3 regions of the Alteromonas infernus genome follow, and region 3 is predicted to be linked to each of the others. Evidence: predicted binding sites of a transcription regulator. Region 3 holds the regulator's gene; each other region holds the start of a gene.
The links. Region 3 encodes LexA, which represses DNA repair genes until DNA is damaged. Its sites were predicted from a motif close to TACTGTATNNNNATACAGTA; they were not measured.

Region 1 (11,032 bases), on a different contig from region 3:
TTCCGCAGCTTTCACCGTCGTAAAAGTACAATCCCGAAACAACGCTAAAAGTATCACCCATATAGTTTGCTTGAAGCTCATGGGTATCATTACTATCGTCATACTCTGCTGGCACATCAAAAATAGGCAGTGGCGTATTGTCAAAATCAATGTTTGTGGGTGAATAGCTTTCTCTATGCGAACCAATATACTTAAGCTCTAAATCATCATTCACTTGGTATCGTGCTAGCCAGTTATAGCCTTCTAACTCGACTTTATTCCACGTAGGTAAGCTTGTGTAAGAATCGAAGACTGAATCAGGCACAGGCGCATCCGTTAAAATACTTGGAATTAAGCGATAGCCCCCTTTCGCATTTGACGTATCTTCAGTTTTATCCCAGCCAATACGGAAAAACAAATCTTCACTTGGGTGAACTTCTAGCGTTACACGGGCTGCCCAAAGATCTTTGTTATAGTTCTCTTTATCTTGGTTGGGCAACGCACTTACCAGATATTCGCCAAAGCCGTCGCGGTTTAAATTGGCATAACCCACGCCTAGATACACCGTGTCTTCAATCAATGGTATTTGTCCGGTCACTTTAATATCCCGCTGACTGTAGCTACCTACCGTAGCTTCAACATTCATTTGCGTATCGCCGGTCATTTCTTTCGTAACGTATTTAACCGCACCACCGATGGTATTTTTGCCGTACAGCGTGCCCTGCGGGCCGCGCAACACCTCAATGCGTTGCACATCCAAAAGGTCTAGTACCGCACCTTGGGGGCGCGCAATGTAGACATCATCAACATAAATACCTACGCCTGGCTCGTAGCCCCAAAGCGGGTCTTGCTGACCTAACCCACGAATAAATGCCGTAAGCGTTGAGTTAGTACCACGGCTCGTTTGTAGCGTAGTGTTGGGGGAGAACTGCTGCACTTCAGTCAGCACGCTAATGCCTTTTTCGCCAAGTTCAACCGCACCAATAGACGTAATAGCTACCGGCGTCTCCTGTAGCGACTCTACAGTTTTTCGTGCGGTAACTTCAATGCGTTCTAGCTTTCCTTTTTGCTCTTCGGCGTCGGTATTAGTTTGGCTATCCTGAGCAAATACCGGCGCTGAGCTTAGTACACTTGCCACCGCAAGGGCGCATAAGCTATGCATAGGGCGTTTTACTGAAGCTCTTTTTTGTTCTTCTGTTGTAACAGTGGCTGAATATGGTTGGTAGGGTGATACCAAGCTATTTGTGTGTGCTGATTTAGACATAGTGAGTCCTTGTTGTTCTAAGTTTTAGGGCCTAATGGTCTTTGCTGTACTTCAAAACTTCAAAGATCAATAAGCTCACGTCACTGTCGGATGTATTGCCTACGGTCAAAATCACTTTAGTTAATTAATTGTTAATAGTATGTAGTACCATCGTACTATGGGATTTTGGGAAAAGTAACGTCAAACTTTATGTCTGTTATGAATGCTTTTTATTTGATTTGCATACATTTTGTGGTTTTGGGTGTGCGCAAATCTTTAATCGACTTAACTGTTTCGGATCATCTGCGGTCACAGATTTTTAAGGAATAATAACTATGTTAAGTATGATTGGCTTGGTAGGCGGTCTGTTGTTGCTTATTGTGTTAACAATACGCGGAATGAACCTCTTTATTGCTGCACCACTGTGTGCGCTAGTGGTAGCTCTTACCAATAACATTGGCGTGTTCACAGGCGATGTGAACTTTGTTGAAACCTATATGGGCGGCTTTTCAGGCTTTATCGCTTCTTGGTTTTTTATGTTTTTACTTGGCGCGTTATTCGGTAAATTCATGGAAGACACCGGAGCTGCTGACGCTGTCTCTCGTTGGATCATTACAAAAATTGGCTACAAACGTGCTGTGCTAGCGGTAGTGCTGGCTTGCGCCATTTTAACCTATGGCGGTGTTAGCGTATTTGTCGTGGCGTTTTCGGTTTACCCTATGGCGGTAAGCTTGTTTAAAGATGCTAATTTACCGCGAAGGTTTATCCCTGCCGCTATGGCCTTTGGTTCGGTAACCTTTACCATGACCTCTGCAGGTTCACCTGAAATCCAAAACTGGATCCCCATTAAGTATTTAGGTACATCGCCTTTCGCGGCTTGGGAGGTCAGCCTGATCGTGGCGATATTTATGGCATGCTTCGGCTACTGGTGGCTGGCTAAAATGATTAGAAAAGCCGTGAACAATGGTGAGGTTTTTGAATCAAGAGCCAGCGACCCACAAGTACGTGAACGGGAATTACCCCACCCGCTCACCGGTATTGTGCCGTTAGTGGTGGTGCTAGTCATTTCATTTTTATTCCACGAAGAGCTCGCTCAACTGGCACTTATCCTTGCGTTAGGCGGCGGCGTGCTGTGTTTGTTGGCAATAAACTTCAAGTACTTTCATAGCTTGCCTGTTGCTATCAATGCGGGTACGACAGGGGCATTAATTGCCATAGGTAACACCGCTGCCGTTGTAGGTTTTGGTTCGATTGCGAAAAACACCGAAGCGTTTCAAACAACCGTTGCGCTTATGACTCAAATCCCGGGCAACGAACTGATAGGCGCTGCCATTGCCATAAGCGTTATTGCGGGGTTAACCGGCAGCGCCTCCGGCGGACAAGCCATTGCCCTTCCCTTAGTAGCGCCCCACTATTTAGACCAAGGCGTAGAGCCCGACCAGCTGCACAGAATCGTGTCAATATCATCAGGAGCATTAGACTCTCTACCCCACAACGGTTATGTGGTAACAACCATTCGCGCTATTTGTAACGAAACCCATCAGGCGGCGTACTGGGCAGTGGGTGCGCTAACCGTAGTGGTGCCGGTCATTGGTCTTGCCATGGCCATTGGCCTATTTAGCCTAATATAAGTGGTTTTTCACATAACGCAGAATTTACCGTGTTCACGACGCCAGTTAAAAAGGCATATTTAATATGAACAGAAAACCCAAGCACGAATTTGTTTTTCATCGTTTAATAGACGTAAGCAGAAAAGTAGCCGTTGGGCGCTTGCGCCCTTTGTTTAACGCGAATTACCGTATGTTACCAACTAAAAAGCGGAACGCGCGTATTAACATTCGTTCTAGCAAAGTGATAGGCCTAATTGCCTCCCTATTACTCGTATTTAACAGCCAAGTATTCGCTGAAACAAAGACAAGTTCCGCTTCGCTTACTGAAAACACTTCGAGCACCGGGTCATCAGACTCTGTTGTTTCAGGTACGTTAAACGCCGCGCCCATGATTGTGGAAAAGCAGGTATTTGAGATACCTCAATATACGACGTTCGGTGGTAGAGACATTAAAAGCGTAAAAGTAGGCTGGGAGGCATACGGAAAGTTAAACGCTGCAAAGACCAACGTTATTCTTATTACCCATTACTTTTCAGGCTCCTCTCATGCGGCAGGAAAATATCACATCAACGATGCTTCCCCCGGCTATTGGGATAGCGTAATAGGGCCAAGAAAGGCAATTGACACCGAACGCTTTTACGTTATTAGTGTAGATACGCTGGCTAATTTAAATGCTTACGACCCTCATGTAATCACTACCGGCCCGGCGTCAATTAACCCAGACACTGGAAAACCCTATGGATTAGATTTCCCTGTAGTGACAATACGAGACTTCGTAAATGTACAAAAAGCCCTGCTTGAAAGCTTAGGCATTCGCAAACTCTACGCGGTTGTTGGGCCTTCGATGGGGTCGATGCAGGCTATCGAGTGGGCTAGTGCCTACCCTGACTGGGTGGAACGCATGATTTCTGTTATTGGCGCAGGTCAAAGTGATGCGTGGACTACCGCAGCCCTTGAACACTGGGCTACGCCTATTAAATTGGACAGAAATTGGAACAAAGGCAATTACACACAAGAGCATGCACCGCTTGACGGCTTGGTGGGTTCCCTAATGTTGATTACCCAAAATGCCCTTACCCCTGCTTTTTTCAGAACACGGCAGCATGCTAGGATTTAAAAATGTTGAGTCTGGGCCGCTTAGCAATATCCACCAATCTCATAGTATTGTGAATTGGCTGCGCGAGCGGGCACAATCAAGAGCGAAAACCATGGACGCCAACCACCTTCTATATTTGGTGCGCGCTTGCCAGCTTTTTGTTGCAGGCCATCAAGACAACATGAAGCAAGGGCTTTCAGCTATAAAGGCTAAAACCCTGTTTATACCCGCCCAAACTGATTTGCTTCTTATGCCTTATTTATCGCAAAGTGCACACCATGGCTTAACCTCTTTGGGTAACAACAGCAGTTTAACAACCTTAGACGGTAAATTAGGACACTTAGAAGGGGTGGCCAATATTTCAGCCCAGGTCCACGCAATTCAACAATTTTTAGAAAATGATAAGGCAGCAATGCAATGAAAAAACTTAATTATTCTTTACGTCTAGCTCTGTCTGTATCTTTGCTGTCTGCAGGCTCACTAACGTTAAGTACCCTTGCCGGGGCGCAAGACAACCTGCCCAACCTCTCTCTCGACCTAAAACATGTGACCGTCTCGGGGCTTTCTTCAGGTGGCTATATGGCAACCCAATTTCAGTTGGCGCACAGCGACTGGGTAAAAGGTGTGGGCGTTATTGCTGGCGGCCCTTATTACTGTGCGCAAGGCGACATTACCACAGCCCTTGCACAGTGCGTAAATAAAGTAGAGGGCGAAATCAGCCTTAACGCGCTGAATAAAAAAGCAAAGCAATACGAAGCAGAAGGTAAAATCGCCTCGCTTAATAATATGAAAGGCGCAAAAGTCTGGCTTTTTCACGGTACGCAAGACACCAGAGTCATTGCACAAGTCAGCGACTTACTGTTTGAACAATACAAACAGTGGACAGACACTCAAAATATTACCTACATCAATGACAAGCCCATGGCGCACCTTTTTCCAACAAAAGACAAAGGCGTGAACTGTATGAAGTCTGAGAGCCCGTTTATTGGAAATTGTGACTATGATGCAGCGGGTGCCATGCTTTCGCATCTCGTTGAAGGTGTCTCTGCGCCAGATGAAACACTATCAGGGGTGCTACATTCGATAAATCAGCAGGAAATAGCCAGAAGCGATGCTAAGACGTTGGCGAGTGAAGGCTTTGTTTACGTGCCTGAAAGCTGTGCTAAAGGCGAAACCTGTAGAGCTCACATTAGCTTTCACGGCTGTAATCAATATGCAGATGCCGTGGGCGATGCTTACACCATGCAAACTGGCCTTAACGCGTGGGCAGACGATAACAACATTGTGGTGCTTTACCCACAAACTAAAAAGTCTTTGTTTATGCCACTAAATCCACAGGGCTGTTGGGACTGGTGGGGCTACGCTTCAAGCGATTACGCGAATAGAGATGGCGCGCAAGTTCGCGCAGTAAAAGCAATGCTGTTTTCACTCAATAGCGACACGCCAACTGTTGAGACTCCAGGAGGTACGAATGAATAGACGCACAGTATTTATTACAGGCGGTGCAAGCGGTATTGGTTTGGGGATTGCGGAAGCGATGATGAAACAGGGTCACCATGTGATCATCGCTGACATCAATGAACAGGCCGCGAAAGAAGCAGTAATTAAACTTGCGCATTTAGAGGGTTCGGCCAGTGCGGTGGCCGTTGATGTGTGTGACGCACAACAAGTCGCAGCTTTGCCAGAAGTACTGGGCAAACACACTGTAGATGTACTGATTAATAACGCGGGAATTCAGCACGTTTCTCGCATTGAAGATTTTCCAGCGGATAAATGGCAGCAGTTGATTAATATCATGCTGGTAGGCCCCGCCCTTCTGACTCAAGCATTTTTACCGGCAATGCGCGAGCAAAATTATGGCCGCATTATTAACGTTGGCTCAATCCATTCTTTGGTGGCCTCGCCTTACAAGTCTGCCTACGTGGCAGCCAAACACGGGCTGTTGGGCTTTTCAAAAACCATTGCCCTTGAAACCGGTGACTGTGATATCACTATCAATACCCTTTGCCCGGCCTATGTAAAAACACCGCTTGTCGAGCAGCAAGTTGCCGCACAGGCGAAAGAGAATAATTTGACCGAAGAAGAGGTGATAACAAAAATCATGTTAGAGCCCATGCCTAAAAAGCAATTTGTGAGTGTTGAAGAGCTTGCTGATACCGCAAGTTTTTTGATGTCGCCTAGCGCGCGTAATATCACCGGGCAAACTGTGGTGCTAGATGGAGGTTGGACCGCGAGATAAAAAGGCAGCAAAGTGAGCTGCCCTATTAAGCTGAGCTAATCCCTAAGGGGCAACCAAAGCCTGATTTCGATACTGTAACGGGCTCAGGCCTTTTATTGTCATAGCGTATTGAACAGTCCACTACTCCCAAAGCGATACGTAAATGGCAACCATTTCCTCAATCGTAGGAACTCTCGGGTTATTGTTAGGTGAGCCGGACGCCAACGCCTGTTCAGCCATGGTTGAGGCTAAGGCAAAAAAGGCTTCTTTATCGATGCCAAAGTCAGCGGGCGTAGGCACCTGTAAGTCTGCGTTAAGCATCTTTAGCTCGTTGATCAGTTTTTGATTTGCCATATCATCTGAATCACCTTGCGTAGCTATCCCCATCGCACGAGCGCATTGAGCATAACGTACTGGGGCACTGGGAATAGAAAATGCGGTAACCGCGGGTAACAACATAGCATTAGACAACCCATGAGGCACATGAAACGCCGCGCCAATAGGGCGACTCATACCGTGCACTAAGGCCACCGATGCATTTGAAAACGCAATACCGGCAAGCGTTGCTCCGAGCATCATCGACTCTTTAGCGGCGTTATTTGAAGGGTCGGCAAACACAGTGCGCAAGTTAGGTGCAATTAGTGCCATTGCAGAGAGTGCCTGTGCGTCACTGTAGAGGTTTGCTTTGCGGCTGACAAAAGCTTCTATTGCGTGTGTGAGCGCATCAATACCGGTATCAGCGGTAACCCGGGCCGGTAAACTCTGCGTTAGTGTATAATCTACCAATGCTGCAATAGGCATAAACCCCAAACCTACGCACAACATTTTTTCGGTAGTGACTTCGTCAGTAATAATAGTGAAACGAGTCACTTCCGAGCCCGTTCCGGCGGTAGTAGGTATAGCAATAATAGGTATCCCTGCTTCATCGACGACACGCGGAAACTTGTAGTCTTTCATTTGACCGCCATGCTTCCCGAGTATGGCAATAGCCTTCGCGCTATCGATTGGGCTGCCTCCTCCCAATGCGATAATACAATCGTAAGGTTGAGTATTGAGAGCATCAACGCCTCTGGAAATTGACGCTACCGTCGGCTCAGGGACAGTATCTGAAAACACATCAACCGTTATCCCAGCGGTTTCCAAGATATTCACGATGGCCGCGCTATAACCTAACTCGACCATTACCTTGTCGGTAACCAGTAACGGATTTCGGCAATTAAGCCCTTTCACAGTATCAGCAACACGCTCACTTGCCCCTTTCCCTATGTGCATCACCCTTGGCAGAATAATTTGATGAGACATTGTTCCCTCGCATTGATAGTCTTTATTTAAGCTGTGCCTTATTTAAAAATAAATAAGGCAAATGGATACGGCGGCTCTCGCGCCTGCGCTCACGCCCTTCTCTCAAAAACGTTAAGCCAGCATACCTAGCGCTGCGCTCAAAGCAATGGGAATGTAAAATTATTGTTACCCACCTTGAACTGGTAGCAAACGTCTACACCAACAGCGGCAATACACTACACAGGCTAAATGCGATAAAAATGTTCGAGAGCGCATTGGCTATCGCTTTACACTTTTCTTTTGTAAAACACTTGTGCTAATGTCCAACGATTGGAAATGAAAGGACATTAGCATTCCATGCCCTATCAAACCGTTGCTTTAATTGGAAAACCTCAACACGCTGCCACCCACGACACTTTGAATAGTCTTGCCGACTATTTGCTGGCCAAAGGGTGCAAACTGCTTGTAGAAGAAAGTATTGCTGAAGAGCTTGAAACTGAAAATCTAAAAAGTTGTAACCTAGTCACCATTGGCAAAGAGGCCGATCTTGCGGTTGTTGTTGGTGGCGATGGCAGTATGCTTGGCGCCGCTCGCGTTCTCGCCCGCTTTGATATTCATGTGGTGGGCGTGAATCGCGGTAATTTAGGTTTTTTAACTGACATACATCCTGATGAAATTACGCAGCAGTTAGACCTCATATTCCATGGTGAGTGCGTTGTTGAAGAACGCTTCTTACTTGAAGTTGAAGTTTACCGTCACGAAAAGTTAAAAAGTAACAACTCAGCAGTGAACGAAGTGGTGCTTCACCACGGGAAAGTTGCTCACATGATGGAGTTTGAAATTTATATTGATGAGCAGTTTGTATTTAGTCAGCGCAGTGACGGCCTAATCGTCGCCACGCCAACGGGCTCTACCGCTTACTCACTCTCGGCAGGCGGCCCGATAATAATGCCAACGCTCGATGCACTTACTTTAGTGCCCATGTTCCCTCATACATTGAGCAGCCGCCCTATCGTTGTTGATGCCGACAGCCAAGTATCAATGAAAGTGTCTAAAGTGAACAGCGACTCTCTTCAAGTGAGCTGTGATAGCCATATAGTACTCCCCGTACTACCGGGTGATGAAATTCGCATTAATAAAAGCGCAGATAAGCTTCATCTTGTTCATCCAAAAGGTTATAGCTATTTCAACGTGCTGCGCAAAAAATTAGGCTGGGGAAGTAAGCTTTATTAAACAAACACGCTGTTGACGAAGCGATTTCCTGCATTTCTTACACTAGCCTGTAGCATTTTCTTAAGCGCTACAGGCTTGAAAAATAAAGATTTTTTAATCTTCCGCAAAATCTTCTTTTAAATCCGTCGCTTAGCTCATCAAAGATATTCGGCATACCTGTTGCAACCTCAATTACAAGCTGTCGGCGTTAAGCAAAAATGCCTTGCCGCATTTTAAAACCGTCGCCGATATTTATATTTAGTAATAGGAGATATCATGAGTAATACCAATATCAAATTTACAGCCCCAGGAATGGATAACGATGCCGCTGCCAAAACAATTAAGGTATTGGATCAACGATTGGTCGCGTTATTAGATTTACAGCTCACACTTAAACATATTCACTGGAACGTGGTAGGGCCAAACTTTATCGGTGTACATGAAATGCTCGACCCCCAAGTTGACGCGGTGCGTGAAATGACAGACACCATAGCCGAGCGTATCGCAACATTAGGCGGAGTGCCTAAAGGCACGCCTAAAGCGATGTAGGGACGCAGTTGGCAAGATTATGAATTAGGTAAAGGCCTAGTACTAGATCACCTGAAAGCGCTGGATGCTGTATACGACGGTGTAAATGGCGACCACAGAAAGGCATTGGAACTTCTAGGTGAGATTGATCCAGTGTCTGAAGATATGATTACTGGTCAGCTTGCCGATCTTGAGCAGTTCCAATGGTTTGTTCGCGCTCACATTGAATCAGGTAGCGGTGAATTACAGCAGTAATTCGCGCTTTGTTAATAGCTTTTGTTAAAGGGCTATACGACTGACAACCATTTATGGTGGCCATAGTAAAGGAGAGCTAACGCTCTCCTTTTTACTGTATAAAAAACCTTTCCTCTATTTTTCTCATTTCACGTTACACATAACCCCAATTTTATCGAATAATTATATCCAATTGTTTTTATTGAAAATAATAAACTTTTAGTTACTAATTCATAAAATTTACTGCGACTTACCTTTACAGCACCAAATACTGTATATATTATCAGTTACTGTATATATCATCATGTTCAACTTTTTCGAGTGTGGTTATGTTAGCGCATCTTTCTATTTCAAATTTTGCAGTTGTTAAGCAGTTATCGGTTCATCTTGAAAACGGCCTTACCGCCATTACCGGTGAAACCGGAGCAGGTAAATCTATTGCTATTGACGCCCTGAGTTTATGCTTAGGCGAGCGAGCAGACGCCAATGCGGTGCGTAAAGGCAGCACCAAAGCTGAAATCATTGCTCACTTTTCACTTAACGGTAATGTGGCAGCTAAAACGTTTCTTGACGAGCAGGAATTAACGTCTGACGAAGATGAAAACAGCTGTTTTATTCGGCGGGTCATCTCTAAAGAAGGTCGTTCGAAAGCATTCATTAATGGTGTTCCAGCATCGTTGCAGCAATTGAAAGGGCTGGGGCAGTTCTTGCTCGCCATTCATGGGCAAAATACCCACCTGCAGCTGTTAAAAGAAGATCATCAAAGAGAGCTAGTGGACAGCTACGCTCAACACGATGATATTTTAGATAATGTGAAGGACGCGTACTCACAGTGGCGAGATAAACAACGTACGCTAAAAACACTTCAAGACCAAGCTCAACAGCGTGAAGACCGTCTTCAACTTCTTACCTACCAGGTACGTGAACTAGACGAGTTTGCTATTGAAGAGGGCGAATTTGAAGAGCTAGAAACAGAACACAAACGATTAAGCAACGGTCAAAGCTTACTAGAACAAGCGCAAACTAGTGTTTATAACTTGTATGAAAACGATGAAGGTAATGCCCTTTCGGTTATTCAAAGCAGCATTGAACGTTTAGGTGAGTTAGAAACGCACGACGCTAGCTTAACGCCCATTATTGAACTTTTAAATGACGCCTCAATCCAAATAGAGGAAGCGGCAGGTGAGCTACGCAGTTATTGCGACCACCTAGAGATTGACCCATTACGACTGCAGCAAGTAGAGGCGCGTTACGCAAAAGCGATGGATTTAGCGCGTAAACATAGTGTCATGCCAGAAGCCCTTTACAAACACCATCAAGAGCTAACCACAGAGTTTACATCACTTTCAGAACAAGACACATTGCTAGGCACTCTCGAAGGTGAAGTTGCCACGGCCCGCGAAGATTACTTACAGACAACTAAAGGCCTTTCTGAAAGCAGACAACAAGCAGCCATTAAATTAGGCCAAGATATAGAAGCGCAAATTCGTCAAATGAATATGCCTCATGCAAAAGTAGATATTCAAATTCAATACGACGAATTTAAAAAACCTGTTAGCACAGGTTTAGATACCGTTGAATTTAAAGTCTCGACCAACCCTGGTCAGGACGCCGACAAACTTGAAAAAGTC
Region 2 (11,032 bases), 270 kb from region 3:
GAATCGGATCTAATTTTGCTGGCATGTTTACATACACCCAAAGCCTACAGCGTTTGTCGCTACAAGAAACGTAATACCCCACATCTTCTTCAATATAAGATGTAAAAATTTGATTGAGTGTATTTTGCACCACTGTGCGCTGAAAGGGTTCAGAAACCCGGTACTCCAAATTCATAGTGCAATTATCTAAGCACGTGGTGAAAGGGGCAGGCGCGCGAGTGGGATTCTGGCTAGATAAGTGAATGAAAACCCCTGCGTAAGTGCAGAGCGCTATCGAAAACAAAATTAAAGCGGCACTTCCAAACTTTAACAAATTCATCCCCTGAATATAAAAGCATTCCTTATTAGATTAAAGAATAACCACTCCGTTAGAGCTACGCAAGATAATCTTATCAGCTGTCAAAAAGATACCTGCTCGCCTTCATTTAGAATAACCCACGGTATTGTTGTATTTAGCTGTTGCTTCATTTTCATCAATCGAAATAGCGCAGAATGCGAGGTTTTATCTCCCATCATCCAACTAGCATTTCCAAAGCCCCAAGGCACGACGACTTTACAGCCAAGGTCTTGGGAAGCAACAATAGCGTCCTCTGGCGTGGTGTGAACCTTGCGATACCATTTAGGTGAGGTTTCGCTGAAATAAGACGCTATGGGTAACAGGCAAACATCTATGTCACCAAAGCGGGCTTTAATATCTTTGAAATGTGGTGAATACCCTGTATCCCCCGCAAAGAACAAAGTATTCCCTTCATGTTCAAAGACCCAACCGCCCCACAATGTTGCATTGTCATCCTCGTATAAATAGGGCACCCAAATCCGGTTACTGAAGTGATGAGCGGGCACAAAATGTATAGCGGTTTTGCCGGTTTTTTTACTCGTATACCACGCCATCTCTTTAATCGTATAGCCTCTATTAGGGAAGTGCTCTGCGAAACCTAACGGAACAAGATATTCGGGCTTTGTGCCTAATTCGGCAATATCGGCTTTATTAAAATGATCATAATGAATATGGGAATAGACTACCGCATCGGTTTGAGCGAGTTTGTCTTCACCTACCTCAGCGGGTTCGTTGCGGCTGAACCCCTCCGCCAATCGAAAAGCCCAATTAACGGGCCAATCAAACTGCCCAAACACAGGGTCGATAAGTATTTGCTCACCACTTGCGGTGTTGAGCAGAAAACTGGCGTGCCCTAACCAGGTAACGTTAAAGCCGGTGTGCGTGTTCACTGTCGGGTTGTTGCCAACAAACTGACAATTTTGCATGTCGCTTTCACATTCAATATCGGCAGACGCCGGGTAGCAATCATTAGTGCACGTGACGGGGTATGCTTTAAAACCGTCGTAAATATTGCTGAATCTGTCCTCGTACCCGCTTTCATCGGTGTAAACGACTATCGCATTGCTATCATCAACTCTTGTTATTCGATTAGGTGTTGCGCACCCAGCTAGCATGCAGGTTGATATAAAAAAGATGGCGATATACTGCTTCACTTGCTTTAGTCCCTTAATTCTTCGCTTATAAAAGCTTTGTGACGGAAGTCCACAGTCTAAACAGTAAGTTGCAATTCACCACCCATTATTTGTAACAAGCCAATAAGAAGGTATCGTTGAGTGTAATTGAGTGGAAGAGTGAGTAGTGACGACTTGTCTATTTAGATAGTTGATTTGCAGAAAGCACTTTTAAAATTGTCTACCAATATACTTTCGCTTTACCCTTATTTTTAAGCAACAAGATACTCGACATGAAATTTAGGCCAAAAAAAAAGCCGCTCGAAGAGCGGCTTTTTTTTTCAAATACGTCAGCGATTACGCTTCAGCAATGATGATCACTTTAATTGAAGTGATAACGTCAGAGTGAAGTTGTAAGTCGATGTCATACTCACCAGTCTCACGAAGAGTACCAGTAGGTAGTTTAACTTCTGCTTTTTGTACTTCAACGCCAGCTGCAGTGATTGCATCAGCGATGTCACGAGTACCAACAGAGCCAAATAGTTTACCTTCGTCACCAGCAGGAGCTGCGATTGTAACTTCAGCAAGCTCAGCAACTTTTTCAGCGCGTGCGTTTGCAGCAGCTAGTTGCTCAGCGATCTTCGCTTCAAGTTCAGCACGACGTGCTTCGAACTTTTCAACGTTGTCTTTAGTTGCAGGAACCGCTTTACCCTGTGGGAAAAGGAAGTTACGAGCGTAACCAGACTTAACAGTCACTTGGTCGCCCAGGCCGCCAAGGTTGGCGATTTTATCTAGTAGGATGATATTCATCTTAGCTAACCCTTATATTCGCCAAATTACTTGTGTGAATCAGTGTACGGAAGCAACGCAAGAAAACGTGCGCGCTTGATCGCAGAAGACAGCTGACGCTGATATTTTGCGCTTGTACCAGTAATACGGCTAGGGACAATTTTACCGCTCTCAGTGATGTAGTTCTTAAGAGTAGCGATATCTTTGTAATCAATCTCAGTCACACCTTCTGCAGTGAAACGGCAGAACTTACGACGTCTGAAAAAACGAGCCATGGGTGATCTCCTTAAGCGTTGTCTTCAGTGGTTTCAGTTTTCTTTTCTGCGCGTTCTTGGCGAGGTGCAGAATCGTCACGACGCTCACGACGAGGCTCTTCTTTCATCATTGGAGAAGGCTCAGTCACAGCAGTCTTAGTGCGCATTACCATGTTACGTAGGATCACGTCGTTGAAACGGAAAGCATTTTCCAGTTCGTCAACAGCTTCTGCAGTCGCTTCAGCATTGATTAGTACGTAGTGGGCTTTGTGCAGCTTTTCAATTGGGTAAGCCAGTTGACGACGGCCCCAATCTTCTAAACGATGAACTTGACCACCGTCTTGCTTAAGAATTGTAGTATAACGCTCGATCATACCAGGTACTTGTTCACTCTGATCAGGGTGAACCATAAATACGATTTCGTAATGACGCATTATAGCTCCTTACGGTTGTAGCCTCGACAGTACAGCCGACTGTATGGAGACAAGGAACGAGTTAGGTTGGCTGTAAGGGCGCGCATTATACGTGCACTGGCGCAATTGCACAAGTGTTAATCAACCAGTGCGTTTTCAGGCTTAGCTTTCGAAAATATTTGAAGAAACGGTTTGCAAGGGGAAACGCAGCGTGAATTCCGTACCATTGTAGTCAGAATTAACCCCCAACGTACCCTTGTGGGCTTTTGCTATCTCTGACGCTATAAATAAACCTAATCCTAAACCTTCATTCTGCCTATTGCTTTCTTTACGCCAAAACGGTTGAAATAAACGAGCCTTAGAATCATCAGAAATGGGCGTTCCGCTGTTTTGTACACTAAGAATGAAGTCGTTGCTATTGGTTAGGACCTTCACGTAAACAGGGTATGACAAATCGCCATGAATTAACGCGTTTTTTAAAAGGTTAGATAGTAATTGGCAAATCCGTTTGTCATCACAAATTAACGGTCGCGTAATATCAACATGAATACGTATTGAGCTTTTGGGGAAAGCGGTGGCTAACTCTTCTACGGTATAATTTATCTGCTGACTAAGGTTATTAGATACTGCTAATTTGACCGGTAAGCCCTGCCCTACTCTGGTGTGCGTAAAATCCATCGTATCTTCTATCAAGCGCGAAATTCTCTGCACGCTATTTTTCATGCGAGATACCGCTTTAAAAACCGGTACTTGTACCGTACTTGCAACCTCACTGTCTTTGATTACGTCATCTAGAAAGCTTATACCAATTTGAATAGAAGACAGAGGCGTGCGGATATCGTGGCCTAGAATGGCGATATACTGCTCTTGCAGACGAGCCATATTTTTTGCGTCACTAAGCTGCGTAAGCGTTTGCTCAATATGATCGTTCAACAATATTTGATTGGATATCAGTTTCGCAAAAGCACTGACTTGGCCGTGAACCGCCTCGGTTCGCAGCTCACGGGGCTCAGGGTCTAGCCCACATAATGTGCCAAAGAATTCACCTTTCGCATCGTAAAGAGGATAGGAGAAATAGCTTTCAAACCCGTACATAATAGGAATAGGGTTTTCACGATATTCATTATCTGCAGACGCATGATTGATGACAATTTCTTTTCTGTTTGCCCGAACCGTTCGACAAAATGTGGTTTCTATTTCTAATTCATCGCCAGGCGACAGCCCAAACTCAGCATTGTCTAATACTGAGCACATAGTCCACGCCTCTTCAGTTACTCTGGCTACACAGATAAACCGTAAACGAAGCGTACTGGCTAAGATTTCCATAATATGCGGTATTGCTTCAATTGCGTTTATAGCTTGAATATCGCGCTGAATTGCTTCGTTCATTGCCATTACCTTTAAAGAAGTCCTTTTTATGGAATACGGTCAAGATTCAAGCCCGCCCCTATATACTTAATTTCCTCAGCTTACATAAGCATTCTGAAGCGTAACGTGTAAATGTGACAAGTTCACACAGCCTAGACTAAAGTATAATACGCTACCTTCGGACTAAATTTAACCTAAACATTCCCCTTAATACTGTTTATTTATACAGTTAAATGCTGTACAGTTTTTATGTCTTTAACTAATGGGGGACCTACCATGGCCATTACCACACAATATGTTGTTACGCACAAAGGGGTAGAGAAATTGGTAACTACCGATAAAAAAGAGGCTGATCAGTACGACAAAATGCTCGATGCAGCAGACAACTTAGCTGATTACATTCAGGCTAAAGGTATCAAATTAGACGATAGCACTGTGGAAGAGCTCACTATTATGCTGTCGAAGAACAAAGATAAAATTAGCAAAATCTTTAAAGGCGCAACGGCAGAAAGCGTGTTAGAAGATGAGAGCGCCGAAGTGGTAAAGCTTCAAGCTAATGGCTAACATTCCTTAAGCTAACTTGCCTAACACGTCGTTATAATGAGCAAATAACAAGAGCAAGCGCCGCTTTACCCAAATGCTATTTGATACAATTGTGATTTGATAGCATTACTTCAAAGCGGTAACTTGCTTTTAGTACAAGTGAGCGCATCGTTTGCTTTTGCAATATATAACAACAAAGACCTAGGTTGGGCTTAGCGTGAATATAATAAATAATAAGAGCGCTCTTACTCAGTGTAAAAGCGCCATTGAAGTTAGTCATGTAAACTTTGCGTATTCGAAAGAAAGCACTCCGATACTCAATATTGAAAAATGGCAAGTATCACGCGGTGAGCATATGTTTCTTTCCGGCCCGTCTGGTAGCGGAAAAAGTACGTTACTGAATTTACTTTGTGGCACCCTTACTCCAACGGCAGGCAGCATTGCCTTGCTAGGACAGCCGTTCTCGTCTTTATCTAATCGACAAAGAGACAAGTTTAGAGCACGTAATATTGGTGTGGTATTTCAGCAGTTCAATCTCATCCCCTACCTCTCGGTTGCACAAAACATTAGCGCAGCCGCGTATTTCTCAGGTAAAGGCAATAGTAGCCAAAAGGTTCTGGCTAATACCTGTGAGTTACTTGATAGGTTACAGCTACCTTCCCATGTTTTACATGCCAAAGCTGATGCACTAAGTATTGGACAGCAGCAGCGTGTGGCAATAGCCCGTGCGCTTATCAATAGTCCTCAACTATTAATTGTGGACGAGCCAACATCAGCGCTTGATGCAGATGCCCGTGACAGTTTTATGGCATTACTGAAAGAGGTCGCTAGTGACAGCACCATGATATTTGTAAGTCATGATAACGCGATGGAACGCTATTTTGACCGCCATTGTCGTATTTCTGAACTAAGCCTCCCATCAACGACACAACCACCGCACGCAGTAAAGCATACAAGCAAACCTAAGCAGGAGAGCCTGTAATGCTAAGCACTATTGCCATCGAAAGCTTGAAACGCAGAAAAACAACCGCGTTACTCACCCTTTTAAGCATAACCATTAGCATTAGCTTACTGCTGTGTGTAGATATTGTTCGCAGCCAAGTAAAAACAAGCTTTACACGCACCGTTTCTGGCGTTGACCTAATTGTTGGCGCCCCAAGCGGCCAGTTGAATTTATTGCTGTCTTCAGTGTTCAATATCGGTACGCCTACTAAAGGTATTGATTACAAAAGTGTGGCGTCGCTAAAATCGAATAAACAGGTTTCTTGGCTAATTCCCCTCTCATTAGGTGACACTCACCGAGGGTTCAGAGTTATAGGAACGACAAACCGCTTTTTTGAACACTTTAAATACGGTGACAAGCAAGCTTTAGCCCTGACAGAAGGGCGTGTATTTGAGCAGCCTTTATCTACCGTTGTAGGCGCTGATGTTGCGGATTCACTAGGCTACACGGTTGGCGATAAGATAATTGTTTCTCACGGCCTTGGAAGTGTCTCTTTTAATAACCATGACGATCACCCTTTTATTATTTCAGGTATCCTCGAGAAAACGGGAACGCCAGTAGATAAAGCGGTGTATGTCACATTACAAGGGTTAGAGAAAGCCCATTCAGGCCCTAAGTCTGCGCATACATCACGGTTACGTAAAAAAACGGCTTTTCTTAACGGTCACAGCACAAATGAACATGAACATGAACATAAAGAGCCTACTCAAGACAATTATGATAGTGACGCATTTACACCTGAATCTGTGTCTGTCGTCATGCTAGGACTGAAAAACCGCGCAGCCGCATTACAACTGCAATATCAAATTAATCAGAGTAAAAAAGAGCCACTAATGGCAATTTTACCTGGTATGGCACTGGCTGAATTGTGGCAGATAATGGGAAATGTAGAGGCCTTGCTATTAGGTTTGTCAGGTTTAATAGTGATTTGCGCCCTTATTGGCCTGGCAACCATGCTGTTAGCAACAATGCGAGAGCGCTATCAGGAGATTGCCGTATTGCGTACAATTGGCGCTGGCCCGTTTACTCTACTGTTACTGATCCAGCTAGAAGCAATGCTACTCACTATTGTTAGCGCAGCATTAAGCATCGCACTGGTTGCCGTATTAATGAGCATGTTCAAACCTTGGCTAAGCAGTACGTACGGGTTATTTTTATCAAGCCCACTATTTAGTCAAAGCAGTGTCATCATAGTATTGCTCATATTAGGCTGTACCTACTTGGTGTCGTTGTTCCCAGCCATCGCAGCTTACAAGCGGGGCCTGCACGCTGGGCTTAACAGTAATTAGTCACGACATTAGAAAGGGAGAAGTTACTCTCCCTCTTTCTCGTTTGTACTAAAACGAAGAATTAGCTCGTGAACTTGATTTACAGTAGCACGCAAGTCGTGACTCGCCGCCAATGAGGCCTCTGACGAACGCTGTGTTTCCGAGGCGCCATCGGCAACTTCAACTAGCTGCTGATTGATATGTTCTGCTACCGTGCTTTGCTCTTCAACCGCCGACGACATTTCAACCGTAGCATCAGCTATCCCTTTCACCGCGCTGTTTATCTCAAATAGCGCCCCACGGGTCTCTTCAACAATAGCGCTGCCGTGTTCAGCCGATGTTAACCCTTCATTCGAGACACGTACGGCTCGCTCAGAGCGTTCTGCTAATTCATTAATAATATTGTGAATTTTGTCTGTAGATTCCCGGGTTTTTGAGGCTAGCGTTCTGACTTCATCGGCAACTACAGCAAAGCCTCTGCCTTGCTCACCGGCTCTTGCGGCTTCAATAGCAGCATTCAGCGCTAGTAAATTGGTTTGTTCTGCAATTGTAGAGATGATATTGGCTGCTTCGCCAATATCACTGGTGGACTGAGCAAGCTCAGTTACCGTTGTTGAAATTGACTCTACGGCTTCACGCAGCGCAACAATTGCCTGCATTGCCTGCTCGGCTTTTTCATTCCCCGTTGCCACGTTTTCCGCCGCAGACCGAGCACTTATAGCATTACTTTCCACCCGCTCTGCCACTTCTTGAATGGCTTGACTCATTTGTGTAACTGCCGATGCAATTTGCTGTGTTGCTTGGTTTTGCTGAACCACCGCTGCGCTTGTGCTTTCTGCTTGTTGGTGGGTGGTATTAGCGATATTTTCTAGACTTGCTGATGCATCTTTAATTCTCGTTAATGCCGTTCTATTGCGTGCCAGTTCGCAGGCAAGCGCAAGCTTGGCTTGCGCAATATGCGTGGCGTCGTCATAGTAGGTTTGGGCCACGGTATCGTTTGCGTAACTTTTAGGGCTCAAAGAAAGCAGCGCATTCCAGTCTTTTTTACCTTTCGCTTGTTGAACAGTGACTAAAACTAACGTACCGACAAACGCAATGCCCGCAGCAGCTAAGCCATGAGTTAATCCAAGCGCGACAACTAAAAGCGCACTTATTAACAACGAGGGCGCCATATGCATAAGCATTTGCGTAAAACGCGATGTGGCAGATACCGCAGACTTTCCTTGTTGCAACCTCGCGTAAATGCCCGATGCTCGCCTGGTCTCTGCATTCGAAGCAGGAACCCTAACAGACTCATAGCCCACTATCGTCGCTCCTTCGTAAACAGGCGTTACGAAAGCAGAAACCCAGTAATGGTCGCCATTTTTTCTTCTATTTTTAACCAAGCCTAACCAGCTTTGGCCAGACTCTAATGTACGCCACATTTCCTTAAACACTGGCGATGGCATATCTGGATGTCTTATTATATTGTGATTTTTGCCGATTAGTTCATCTCTACTGAACCCACTTACTTCAACAAACTCGTCGTTACAATGCTGTATAACTCCGCGCTTGTCGGTAGAGGAAATAAGTCGATGGTGAGTAGGAAACTTGTATTCTTTTTGAGTAACCGGCTGGTTGTTTCTCATGCAGTGCTTTCTCCGTTATGCAAAGCGTTCGTCCGTCAAAGCGGGAATCATCGCTCTCCCCTTAGACTAGAACATAAACATCTGCTGTCTAGTGAAACGGGAAAAATTAGAGAAATTTTATAATTTATCAGAGCGTTAGAAAAGTAATTTATACTTTAGGCTACAGGAAGTATCACCGATACTTTTGTTCCCTTCCCTTCTTCACTGGCAATATTAATTTTTCCGTTGTGCTGTTCAACAATTGTCATTGAGATAGACATGCCTAAGCCAGTGCCCTCCCCCGGCGGTTTAGTGGTAAAAAAAGGCGTAAAAATTTTGCTCAGCGTTTCTTTAGACATCCCCTCGCCTTCGTCATCTATAACAAGAATGACGTTCTGCTCATCCCTTTCTACCTTCAACGTTATGCCTTTGCCTTGTGGTGTAGCATATATGGCGTTAGTTAAGAAATTCATGAGAACTTGCTGAATCTGCCCTGAGTTACCGTTAAAGAAAACGTCTTCTCTTGGCACTTCGAAAACCACATTATTGCGATAACGATGTAAGTTGTTAGTAAGTTTAATAACCGTGTTCATCGCTTCAATAGCGCTTATCTGGGTATGTTTACCAGAACCAGGGTAAGAAAAGCTGCGTAAGGCTTTAACAATTTCTATGATGCGTTCTATCCCTTCATGGGATTCATCGAACATTTGTGCTATTTCTATTGCGCTGTCTTTAAGCGAAAAACGCTTTTCAAGCGCTGTAAATTGTTCTTCTATCTCACCACCTGCCCGGGTACACAAGTTGCCAATTTCTTCAAGCGCACGTTGGTAATCGTTAAAGATGTCTTTCGCAACCATCGTATTACTTCGTACATAGCCAATAGGGTTGTTAATCTCGTGAGCAATACCTGCGGCAAGTTGCCCTAACATTGCCATTTTATCTGCACTAACTAATCGTTCTTCCAAGAAGTCACGATCTTTTTTGACGTTGCTTAGTTCAAGCTGACGATTATCTAACTCGCTTTTCTTATTTTGGTATCGAGAGGTAATATTGAGATAGTGTTTAGTGGTATCTAAAACGTAGAGTGTTTCTTCTTCAAGGTTATCATCGTTAGTAAGTAGCACCAGCCACGTATATTCACCCTGTGACATTTCATGCATAAAGTGAAGTAACCGTGCCTCTTTGTGCGTATCAGGCCGTATGACTGCGCTTACGCACCAGTGGGAATAGCTTTCTCGTAAATCTAACGGCGTCTCATCTAAAATTAACTTTGCAAGGTCATGAGAGGTTATCCAACCTTGGCCATTAGCAAGAACTCGATCATCATCGCCTATCGATAATTTGCCGTCCTTAACGGTGAAAGCTTTACCACAATAAGCGCCGCTAAACTCAACCGCCGATTCAAGCGCTGAAAAAATATAACTTACGCCAGATTTTGCTTGGGTTAGCTGAGAAGCGGTGCGGTTTAAGTAAAGCAGTTCGCGCTCACGCTGCTTAGAGTCGTTCAATGCTTTTCTGAGCGCTTGATTTGCAAGGTAAGCGTCTTGAGAATATGTTTCTAGAAAGGATTCGGCATTTTTACGCGCAATCTTTTGGCGCTTTAACTGGCGCTCTAAAGAGTTCACGCGGGCTTCAAGCGCTAAAATACGTTCGTGTTCTGTTGAACTTGGTATCTCACTCACTAAGCAGCCTCAAGATTCACGCGTCACACATTGTGTGACGCCGCTTAAATTTACAGGGCCCGATAATACTTAACGGGCGTTAATTTATCAGTCGGTCAAGCAATGTCATAACCCGTTCGCTTGCTTGTTCCATTTCTATGAGCTTAGCATCAGCTTCAGCATTGTTCCCATTTTGCTTAGCTTGCACTGCCGCAATACCGCTACTGTGCACCTTCGCGTGGGGAATATCGATTTCTCTGAATGCGGCTGTTTGACCGATCGCTGTACTTGCATTGCCACTGTACCACTTGCCTAGCCGACAGTTTACGTGGTCACTAAATTCCGCTGCTGTTTTACTGCTATAACCGCACATCACTGCGTAAACGTCTGATTTCCATACAACATGGTCTAGTTTTACCGTTTGGATAAAGGTAGCCATAGCTCCTTCACTGATTGTAGATTTCATACTATCGCAATGTTGAACCATGCTTTCATAGCTACCGTTAAGCTGGTTAATACCAGTTTCTAACTGCTCGTTATTGCCCCGCAGCTCATTCACACCAGAAACAGCCTTGGACGTAGATTGAATAATTCCGTTTACAAGCTCAGAAACTTCCGTGGCGGATTTGTTCGTTTCCGTTGCTAGTGCGCGAACCTCATCGGCAACAACACTAAAC
Region 3 (11,032 bases):
ATTATCTGGCGTAAAATGCCCTTTCAAAACCCTAAAAAACATCACGATAAGAATGATAGTTCCAAGGGTGACGTGCATGCCGTGAAACCCAGTAAGCATAAAGAAAGTATTGCCATAAATGCCTGACTGAAGGGTTAAACCCAAGTCGCGATACGCGTGGACATATTCCTCCACCTGCAAGAATAAGAACCCACACCCAAGTAAGATGGTAATGCCAAGCATAAGGGTTAATTGCTTGCGTTTATTCTGCTCTAGCCCCACATGCGCAAAGTGCAAAGTTATAGAGGAAATGAGTAGAATTACGGTATTAATAGTCGGTAGACCGGCGGCGCTCATCTCTTGTGTTGTCACTCCGCCCGGCGTACTTACCAGCGGCCACATAGCTTCAAATGTGGGCCACAGTACCTCGTTGGTCATGGCATTATTTGATGCGCCTCCCAACCAGGGAACAGCGATAAATCTCGCGTAGTAAAGGGCGCCAAAAAACGCAGCAAAAAACATGACTTCTGAGAATATAAACCAGCTCATTCCCTGTCGATACGAGCGCCCTAACTGATCGCTGTACAGCCCCGCCATCGACTCGTCAATTTGGTTTTTAAACCAGCCGATAAGCATCACTAATAACACTGCGACACCCGCAAGAAGGATATGGCCTCCGTAGCCAGTTTCCCCTTTTGTGGCCTCTACAACATAGTTTCCTGCCCCCACGGCGATAAGAAATAATGCGATAGCACCAACAATGGGCCAAGGGCTTTGCGCGGGTACATAGTATTTTTGGTATTCATCTTTTTGAATTTCGGGTTGCATTTTTTTCTCCTTATCCCTTGTGCCTATTCACCGGTCGACGGTGTCGAAGCCATAAAGGGATTCGGTGTTGTCGTTAGGTCACTTGCTCGCGCTGTGACGTCATAGAGTGTGTACTGCAAAGTAAAAAAGGTAATATCTTCAGGTAACTGAGGGTCTACATAAAACTGCATAGGCATGTAGGCTTCGCTACCTGCGGACAAAGGCTGCTGGTTAAAACAGAAGCATTCCGTCTTATTTAAATAAAGTGCTGCCATGCCTGGTGATACAGAAGGAATGGCTTGAGCCACAATATTGCTAGAGGCTGGGTTTCGAACGTAAAACGACACCGTGTTGAGCTCACCGGGGTGAACTTTCACACGCTTCGTCTCGGCGCGAAACTCCCACGGCATGCCGGTATTTGTGCGGGTAATAAACTCGACGGTCACTGTTCTGGACGTATCAATTTCAACCGATTGATAAACTGCTGCAGTCCCTTCAGTTTTGCCGTTAATTCCCGTTACATCACAAAACACATCGTAAAGAGGAACAAGTGCGAAGCCGAAGCCAAACATGCCGATAACAATGGCGATAAGCTTGATCACCATTTTGTTGTTTGCACTTTGTTGTGACATCACGCTACCTCCGAGTAAATTCAAAGGTAAGGACTGTTAAACGCTATGATAAGCGCCCCAACATCCCTACCGTCTGTAGTGTGTGAATTTCCTTACTCACACAGGCCATGTTTCACATATAACACGCCCAACCTAAGCGCTTATTTAACAACAGGTGGGGTTTCGAACGTGTGGTAAGGAGCAGGTGATGGAATTTCCCACTCAAGACCTTCAGCGCCGTCCCATACCTGCGCTGACACGCCTTCTCCCTGCTTTTTGCAAGCCTTAATAAGCAATGCGAGGAAGATAAGTTGAGATAAACCAAATGCGAAGCCGCCCAAGCTTATCCACTTGTTAAAATCGGCGAACTGTAAAGCATAATCTGGAATACGACGTGGCATGCCCGCCAAACCTACAAAGTGCATAGGAAAAAACAAAACATTCACCGACACGAGGGAACACCAGAAATGCCATTTTGCCAACGTAGTGTCGTACATTTTGCCGGTCCATTTAGGTAGCCAATAGTAAACGGCTGCCATGATGGAAAAGACGGCCCCTGTCACAAGTACATAGTGAAAGTGAGCCACTACGAAGTAGGTATCGTGGTATTGGAAGTCAACTGGCGTTATCGCAAGCATAAGTCCCGATAACCCGCCTATGGTGAAAAGCACGATAAAGGCAATCGCAAACATCATCGGCATTTCAAAACTTAGCGAGCCACGCCACATAGTGGCCACCCAGTTAAACACTTTTACGCCAGTTGGCACCGAAATAAGCATGGTGGCAAACATGAAAAACATTTCCATATAAACCGGCATGCCCGTGGTAAACATGTGGTGAGCCCAAACAACAAATGACAACAGCGCAATGGACGCGGTTGCATAAACCATAGAAGCATAACCAAATAGCTTTTTACGGGAAAAAGTAGGAACAATTTGCGAGATAATACCAAAGGCCGGCAATATCATTATGTACACTTCAGGGTGACCGAAGAACCAAAAAATGTGCTGGAACATGACGGGGTCACCGCCACCTGCTGCATCAAAGAAGCTTGTTCCAAAGAATTTATCGGTCAATACCATGGTTACCGCGCCTGCTAGCACTGGCATAACGGCAATAAGAAGGAATGCAGTGATTAGCCATGTCCACACAAATAGCGGCATTTTCATCCAGGTCATGCCAGGGGCACGCATATTGAAAATCGTCACAATGACGTTAATCGCACCCATAATGGATGAAATACCCATTATGTGAACCGAAAACACAAACAGCGCTGTGGAATCGCCGCTATATGTTGTGGAAAGTGGCGCATAGAACGTCCAGCCAAATGCCGGACCACCGCCTTCCATGAACAGCGAGCTTAACAGTATGAGAAACGCGCCGGGTAGGATCCAGAAACTCCAGTTATTCATGCGAGGCAATGCCATATCTGGCGCACCTATCATCATGGGGATTAACCAGTTAGCAAGCCCGGTAAAAGCAGGCATTACCGCGCCAAAAACCATGATAAGCCCATGCACTGTGGTCATTTGGTTAAAGAAATTTGGTTCAACAATTTGTAAGCCAGGCTGAAACAGTTCAGCCCGGATAACCATTGCCATCGCACCGCCCACTAAGAACATGATAAAGGCGAACCATAGATAGAGTGTGCCTATGTCCTTGTGGTTAGTGGTAAACAACCAACGGGTAACCCCCTTTGGAATATGGTCGTGATGCTCATGATCATCGTGTTGCGCAGAGGTATCTGGCGAAATAACTTCAGTTGCTTTGCTCATGATCTGCTCCTAGTTTCCGTTCGCAACAGCGTTGACATCTTTAGCCTGAACCATGTCACCTGTGTTGTTACCCCACGCATTTCGCTCGTAGGTAACAACAGCTGCTATTTCTTTAAGACTTAACATTTTGCCAAAGGCTTGCATGGCCGTGCCTGACTTACCGTGAAGCACAATGTCGATATGGCCTTGCTGATCTTCTTTGACCATTTTGCTGCCTTTGAGTGCTGGAAACACGCCAGGGAGACCTTCACCATTGGGCATATGACATGCTGCGCAAGTCGCGTTATAAACACGCTCACCTTCTTGCATTAACTCGTCCATCGACATATTCATAGAAAGGAGACGCTGCTCTTCTTCTTTTGCCTGACGAACCATTGCCTCTTGTTCACTCATCCACTTATCAAACTCAGCGGGCTCTTTGGCAATAACCACAACGGGCATATAACCGTGATCTTTTCCGCACAATTCAGCACACTGTCCGCGATAAATGCCGGGCTCATTTACATTGGCCCATGACTCGTTAATAAATCCAGGGTTGGCATCTTTCTTAACGGCAAAATCTGGAACCCACCACGAATGAATAACGTCGTCAGAGGTAATAAGGAATCGTATTTTTTTGCCCGTAGGTATCACTAGTGGACGGTCAACCTCAAGTAAGTAGTTATCGGTTTTCTGAAACTTGTTTTCAATCTGCTCTCTTTGTGTGGCAAGCAGCGAGTAGAACTCCACGTCACTGTCCATATATTTATAATGCCACTTCCATTGCGACCCTGTGACCAACACTGTCATATCGGGTTCAGTGGTATCTTCCATCGCGATTAGCGTATTTGCAGCCGGTACCGCCATAAAAACGAGAATAAGGAAAGGGATAACGGTCCACGCGATTTCTACTTTTACATTTTCATGAAAGTTAGCGGGCTTAGCGCCACGAGACTTTCTATGTAGATACATAGACGCGAACATCACGCCAAACACGACCACCGCAATGCCAACACAAATGAAGAACATCAACATATGAAGGTCGTAAACCTGACCACTAATGTCGGTAGCACCGCGTCGTAAATTAAGTGAAGAGATTTCTTCACTTGCTTCTTGCGCGAAAATCAATGAAGAGAAAAGCAAAAATGGTAGGCTTGCGCACCACCTTGCCAATACGGTCGTTAGTTGTTTCACTCAGCACCTCCGGAATGGTACGGCTAAAGGCGCTATCTTGTTTTGCGCTAACCCTACCAAATGAATTGCGAACGATTGACCCATAACCTCAACTTGTAAAACAAATTTAGAGTCATTGTTATTATTTTGTTAATCTCTGTATAAGAATTGCGCAATAATGTCGTGCCGTCTAGTCTTTTCTATTAAAAATTTAACGAAGTGGTTAATATTTAATCATTTGATTAAAAGTCAGCATAAGATGAGGTGTGCAGGAAGTAAGCTTTAGAATGTGCAAACGCGCAGTAAATCAAACGCCCATTTTGAACGTGGAGACAACGTCGATGTTACTTTAACTTGCTATTAAATAGACAAGTTAATCCACCTTGAACGACAGTTTTAAACAGTGCTTATATTTTGTAATAGCTGTCGCGGGAGGTATTCATGGACGAAATAAAGAGAAATCTACCGCACAATAGTGGATTCAAGGATTTCTAGTAGGAATAGGATATTCAAACCTAATTTGCCTAAAGCAGAACAAAAACGGGGAGTAAAAGGCACAAAAAAAGCGGCTAATGCACCGCTTTTGATCAAAGAAGCTAAAACCTTACATCCAATCAGCGTTTCGTATAACGCCTACTGCAATACCTTCGATTGCGAAGGGCTCATTTGCAAGGTCAACTTTTATCGGTGAAAACTCTTCATTTTCAGCATGAAGTAATACCTCGCGACCGCGTTTTTCTAGACGCTTCACAGTAACATCTTCATCAACTCGAGCTACCACCACTTGTCCATTATGTACATCAGTCGTGCGATGCACAGCTAGCAGATCACCGTCTAAAATGCCGATGTCTTTCATACTCATACCGTTTACACGAAGTAAAAAGTCTGCTTGAGGTTGGAATAGGGCAGGGTCTACCTTGTAATGAGACTCAACGTGCTCTTGAGCTAAAATAGGCTCTCCAGCAGCTACACGCCCAATTAAAGGCAGGCCTTCTTCCTCTTCAGCTTCATTGTCCAGAGGAATATTGAGCTTTATACCTCGCGACGTACCCGGCAAAATTTCAATCACGCCTTTACGCGCCAAGGCTTTCAAGTGTTCTTCCGCGGCGTTGGCAGAACGGAAACCAAGCTGACGGGCAATTTCAGCACGCGTAGGCGGCATTCCCGTTTCTTGCATGGTTGTTTTAATAAGTTCTAAAACTTCAGTTTGTCGAGCTGTGAGTGGGCGCATAAAAGACCTGTCTGTTCATACAGTTCCTGTAAGTATATACACCTAAAACCAAATAACAAGCACTTAGCGCGTCTTTTCCGATACCTTCGTTTTATTCCACAGCATAGAGAACAAGCGCCTTTTACATTTATCCCCAAACAACCTGATTTCGACCTTGCTCTTTAGCTTCATACAACGACTTATCTGCAATTGATAAGAGTGCGCTAAAATCGGCACCATAGGTATCTTCTATAAAGGTAGCGCCTATACTTATCGATAGGTTTATTGTGTCGCTTTTGTAGTTGACTATCGTCTCTTCAACCGCGACACGTAACGCCTCTAATTGCGCGCTAATTTCGCTTTTTTCTTTGCCTAAAACGACAAGCGCAAACTCTTCTCCGCCAAGTCGCGCGACGACATTCGGTGGCTGATTGTGTTTAGCGATTTTTCTGGCAACAGTTATGAGGGCTTGATCGCCTGCATCATGTCCATAGGTATCGTTTACTTTTTTAAAGTGATCGATATCGACGATAGCAACACATCCACTGCCGTGGTAATCTGATAATTTGATGCATTCATCTAAAAATGCACGCCGATTGAACAACCCCGTCAGAGAGTCAGTCATCGCTAGATGACGCAACTTTTCTTCTGCAACAGCGCGCGCTTCTTCTAACTCTACTGCATAAAAAAGACCCGCTAGCGCGTCTAATAGGGGCTGTAAAAACTCCGCATCTTCTTCGGTGTAGACGTCAAATTTATTAGCCAACCCGATCATACCGACTACGCGGTCTTTCACCTTAATAGGCAGCCCCAGAAATCGGCTAATGCGGGGGTGTCCTTTCGGAACCCCCTTTGCATTAGGATGACCACCAGAAACGTTACTAATCGTAATCTTGCCCGTCAATATTGTGGTGCCAAACAGGTTGTCGAAATTGTCAAAATACAAGTTCCGCTTTTTATATTCTGTATATTGAGAAAAGCTACTGCTGTCCCACACTACTTCTGATATAGCGTGAATGAAGAGCTTTGCAGATGCTTCTTTGCCTTTCATTTGCCCAATAAACGCAAACTGACTATCAGAAATATCTATAAGTTCAGGCAAAACATGCTGGCATGCCATCGTTAAATCATTATTTTGAAGATAAAAAGCGCGGGTCTTATTAATAAATTGTAGAAGCTGGGTTTTCTTTTTCTCGTGAAGCTCACTTTCCATTCGCTGCGTTATATCTCGATGGATGCCTGCGATGCGTATAGGCTTTCCCTGTGCGTCGCTTTCTACAGTTTTGCCGTAGCTTTCTACCCACACCCAAGTCCCGTCAGTGTGCTTCATACGAAAGCTGGTATTAAATGCTTTGCTTTTACCAACAAGGTGATCATTAAGCTGTTTTTCTACCTGAACATAGTCAGCAGGGTGTATGAGCTGCCGGAAAAAGCGCGCACTTGTATCGTAATACTCATATTCGAGGCCAACGATATCACACCAGCGTTTGTTAACTTGATTGACGTCGGCAGCTAAATTCCAGTCCCAAGTGCCCAATTCAGACGCTTCCAAAAGTAAACGCATGCGCTGGTTAGTTTTATTTAGCTTATCCTCTACGTACTTTTGGTCGCTGGTATCAAACAAAAATGCCTGTACAGAGTACACAATACCATCTTCGCGAAAATTAGCGGTAGATATCATGCTCACCCAAATTGTTCGTGTAGGCGTAGTAATTTGAAGGCGACAGGAGTGAGTTTCTACACCCTCCATGTGTGCTTGCATAGCAAAGGTGAAGTCGTTGTCGGCTTCTTGAGTGATAACGTCGCTCAGCTCGACATCGCCGCTCAATAAATCTTGAGAAGATACTCCCAGTACACGTTCACTGTTTTTAGAAATGTACACCAACCTTAAAGACGTATCGTAGCGCCACGTGGCCAATACAATGGGCGATTTTTCAATTAGTCCATGCTCTCGCTTAAGCGCTTCATGTTCTTTAGAAAGTGATATATGTTGGCTAACGAGCGCTCCAATTTTATTAAGTACCTCTAGGTGCTTGTCATCAAACTCTCGATGCACCGTATCAATTAAACACACTGCACCAATAACTTGTTTATTTATTTCTATTGGCGTCCCAGCGTAAAAGCAAATATTGGGCTCACCCGTGACAAGTGGGTTATCGCTAACGCGAGGATCATTTTGCGCGTCAGCTATCACTACTTGATTATGCTCATCAACGACAAAACTACTGAAGGAGTGCTCTCTACTCACTTTGCTAAGCTGAGTGCCGAAACGCGCTTTAAACGTCTCTTCGAACTCGCCCACTACACCGATTAACGCAATAGGTACCCGGAATGCACCGGCTAAGACAAGCATTAAATCGTCTAAGTCTAGTGGTACTTCGCTGTTAAGCATAAAGTCATCAATCGTTTTTAAGCGCGTTTCGTCATCCACTACTCTTATCTCATTAGCATCACTTAATATAAAAATAGTAATAAAAAAACCTTATCGCTATTAAATTCCGCTGGTTTTCTAATGAAGTATAAAAAGCACGCTTTATAATAAGGAGATTGAGGGAATCCTCGCTTATCTTTGAACTTGTTCAATCACATGAAGTCATTACAGCAAGTAAAGCAATGATATTGGCTTATCGCGAGATTGTGACGCGATTGTGTTACACTCCCCTTGTTTTTATTTCATAGGATTACATAGTTCATGTCGTGGATGCGAAAAGCCCTTTTGTCGGTATTTCATTATCCTGTAAAGTTACTGGTTAAAGCCCATAGTATTCCAGTTAACGTTGAAACCGAATTAGGAATAGATAAAAACAAACCTATCGTTTATCTACTTCCCACCAACTCAGTGACAGACCAACTTGCATTGAGAATGTCGACCCAAGCTCTAGACTTACCCAGCCCAACTAAGACCTTAACGCTGGCAGGGAGAGAGTATTCATCGACGTTGTTTTTGCGAAAAACACAACCGCTTTTCCGCTCGTCGGCAAAAGACACGGGAATTGAAGAAGTCTTTACAGACCTTTTCCACCTGCACAGAGACCATGAGAATCTCGATTTACAAGTTGTGCCGGTTTATGTGACATGGGGCAGAGCACCAGGACGCGGTAACCCGGGACTGAGCGACCTTATTGCTGATAAGGCTGCACCCAGCTGGTTGCGCAAGTTATTCATCGTGCTGTTTTTAGGCCGTGACAACTTTATCAATTACTCTAAGGCCGTTTCGGCGCGCGCCATGTCTAACCAACACGGTAGCGATCAGAGTATCGCTCATAAGCTCGTTCGGGTTGCCAGTACGCATTTTCAGAGAAAGCGCCAAAGTATGACGGGCCCTACGCTATTAGAGCGTCAAGAGCTCAATAATAGCGTATTGGGGTCTGATGCCGTACGCCGCGCCATTGCCGAGGAATCCAGAAGCAAAAAAGTATCTCACGACAAAGCAAAAGCGCGCGCCCAGTCATACATTACCGAGATTGCTGCAGACTATCGCGAGGGCCTTATCCGGTTTGGCGACAGGCTGCTTACGCGTATCTGGAACAAAATCTATAACGGCATAAGCGTAGGGCACGCCGAACGAATTCGCGAACTTGCTGCAAACGGACATGAAATTATTTATGTGCCGTGTCACCGCAGCCATATGGATTACCTACTGCTCACTTACGTGATTTATCACGAAGGCATGGTATCGCCCCATATCGCAGCTGGTATTAATCTTAACTTTTGGCCCGTAGGTAAAATGTTCCGCCGTGGCGGTGCGTTTTTCCTGCGTCGCAGCTTTGCAGGCAACAAGCTGTATACTGCTGTTTTCAGAGAGTATTTAGAGCTACTTTTCAACAAAGGCTACTCGGTGAAATACTACCCTGAAGGCGGTCGTAGCCGCACAGGTCGTCTTATTCCGCCGAAAACCGGCATGTTAGCCATGACCATTCAAGCCATGTTGAAAGGGGTGAATCGCCCTGTGAGCATCGTGCCTGTTTATATTGGCTATGAAAACGTGATGGAAGTGAAAAGCTACCTTAACGAACTTAAAGGGTCTAAGAAGAAAAAAGAGTCAAACCTTCAAGTCTTCTCTGCTATTCGTAAACTTAAAAATTACGGCCACGGATATGTGAACTTTGGTGAGCCCATTGCGCTGAACCAGTTCCTTGAAAGCCATGTGCCTAACTGGCGCGACTGTAGAGATGCTGAGCCCGAGAAGAAGCCTGCGTGGTTAACGCCTGCGGTTAATGAACTTGCTAATAACGTGATGACGCGAATTAACCGCGCAGCCGCGTTAAATGGTATGGCGCTTACATCGCTGTGTTTACTCTCTTCAAAAACACAAACCATGAGTGAGGCCGAGCTAAAACAGTCTATTGGCGATTTTATGGATTTGTTTAAAGCTGTTCCATTTAGTGACGACGCCACCATTCCTGATTCAACGGCAGAAGCATTGCTGCGCGATACGCTGAAACTCGGACGCTTTGATATTAAAGAAGATGACTACGGCCGGTTAATTAGCCCGCAGCCTAAGTCAGCGGTTTACCTGACATATTATCGCAACAATATTTTGCACTTATTTGCGATCCCAGGTCTTGTTATGGCCTCTGTTTTCGCGAAAAAAGGCACGACTAAGAACGATATACTTCAGCTAATTGCTGCACTTTATCCTTTACTGCAAAAAGAGCTTTTCTTGCATCTAACCCAAGATGAAGCTCTTGCTTATACTGACGCACTGATTACCGCACTGCTCAATAATGGGTTATTGCGTCAAAAAGACAAAGAGCTATTGCCCCCTGATGCTCACTGTAAACAATTCCATTCTGCATGGCTGTTAAGCCGCTGCATGCAGGAAACGTTACAGCGTTATGCCGTTGTGCTTACCATTCTTGATAAAGAAAAGGTAATTAGTCGAGGCGCCTTAGAGCGTGAGAGTAAACAAGTGGCCGAGCGTTTATCCGCCCTGTACGGGCTAAGTTCACCAGAGTTTTACGACAAGAACGTGCTGTCTAGCTTTATCGGCGCACTTAAAGAAAACCATTGGTTAGACTCTGAAAAAGATGGCAGCCTAAAGTACTCTGAAGAATGTGAAGCGCTTCGACAAGATGTAATGGCGCTAATATGGCCTGAAATGATGCAACATTTAGAGAATGTAGCGCTTAATGGTCAAACTAATTAAAGCTCGCCATTAACACTATCTATCAAAACGTAAAAAGCCCATGCTGCTGCATGGGCTTTTTTGTGCACCCTTTACCTTTGTTTGACACCGGTAAAAAGTAAGCCGTTTTTCACTTAAAGGTAAAGTGGCTCGTTGTAATGCCGCCTTGTATCGCTTCTCGGTAAACCATGGCTTAACGTGAAACAATGCAAGGCGATAACTTGAAAAGCCAAGCGCCTGCGCTCAGCGTTTTAATTTAGGCGGGTTGAGACAAGAAAAAACGATAAGCTGGATTATCCGTGACTTCTTCCACCTTGTAACCTAATTCGGCGACGTGCTGGTTAAAGTCATCCCGGCTTTCAGGCGCAAT

Region 1: the regulator LexA is predicted to act here: its motif matches at 9,671-9,690, upstream of recN (DNA repair protein RecN).
Region 2: the regulator LexA is predicted to act here: its motif matches at 4,485-4,504, upstream of ACX5J7_RS02015 (YebG family protein).

Annotation. Positions count from the first base shown of each region.
Region 1 covers NZ_CACSIG010000084.1:36,219-47,250, reverse strand. Annotated here, with positions in the region: gene ACX5J7_RS19175 (TonB-dependent receptor) at 1-1,243, opposite strand, end outside; gene ACX5J7_RS19170 (GntP family permease) at 1,558-2,853, shown strand; partial or broken gene ACX5J7_RS19165 (E22 family MetX-like putative esterase) at 2,918-4,349, shown strand; gene ACX5J7_RS19160 (extracellular catalytic domain type 2 short-chain-length polyhydroxyalkanoate depolymerase) at 4,346-5,407, shown strand; gene ACX5J7_RS19155 (3-hydroxybutyrate dehydrogenase) at 5,400-6,167, shown strand; gene ACX5J7_RS19150 (iron-containing alcohol dehydrogenase) at 6,288-7,448, opposite strand; gene nadK (NAD(+) kinase) at 7,785-8,660, shown strand; partial or broken gene dps (DNA starvation/stationary phase protection protein Dps) at 8,916-9,422, shown strand; gene recN (DNA repair protein RecN) at 9,731-11,032, shown strand, end outside.
Region 2 covers NZ_CACSIG010000008.1:23,072-34,103, forward strand. Annotated here, with positions in the region: gene ACX5J7_RS01990 (MBL fold metallo-hydrolase) at 400-1,452, opposite strand; gene rplI (50S ribosomal protein L9) at 1,807-2,259, opposite strand; gene rpsR (30S ribosomal protein S18) at 2,286-2,513, opposite strand; gene rpsF (30S ribosomal protein S6) at 2,525-2,926, opposite strand; gene ACX5J7_RS02010 (GAF domain-containing sensor histidine kinase) at 3,068-4,294, opposite strand; gene ACX5J7_RS02015 (YebG family protein) at 4,550-4,837, shown strand; gene ACX5J7_RS02020 (ABC transporter ATP-binding protein) at 5,034-5,798, shown strand; gene ACX5J7_RS02025 (ABC transporter permease) at 5,798-7,108, shown strand; gene ACX5J7_RS02030 (methyl-accepting chemotaxis protein) at 7,132-8,715, opposite strand; gene ACX5J7_RS02035 (sensor histidine kinase) at 8,871-10,376, opposite strand; gene ACX5J7_RS02040 (methyl-accepting chemotaxis protein) at 10,456-11,032, opposite strand, start outside.
Region 3 covers NZ_CACSIG010000008.1:289,665-300,696, forward strand. Annotated here, with positions in the region: gene ACX5J7_RS03215 (cytochrome c oxidase subunit 3) at 1-807, opposite strand, end outside; gene ACX5J7_RS03220 (cytochrome c oxidase assembly protein) at 831-1,418, opposite strand; gene ctaD (cytochrome c oxidase subunit I) at 1,559-3,172, opposite strand; gene coxB (cytochrome c oxidase subunit II) at 3,182-4,345, opposite strand; gene lexA (transcriptional repressor LexA) at 4,929-5,555, opposite strand; gene ACX5J7_RS03240 (sensor domain-containing diguanylate cyclase) at 5,683-7,965, opposite strand; gene plsB (glycerol-3-phosphate 1-O-acyltransferase PlsB) at 8,227-10,683, shown strand; gene ilvA (threonine ammonia-lyase, biosynthetic) at 10,919-11,032, opposite strand, start outside.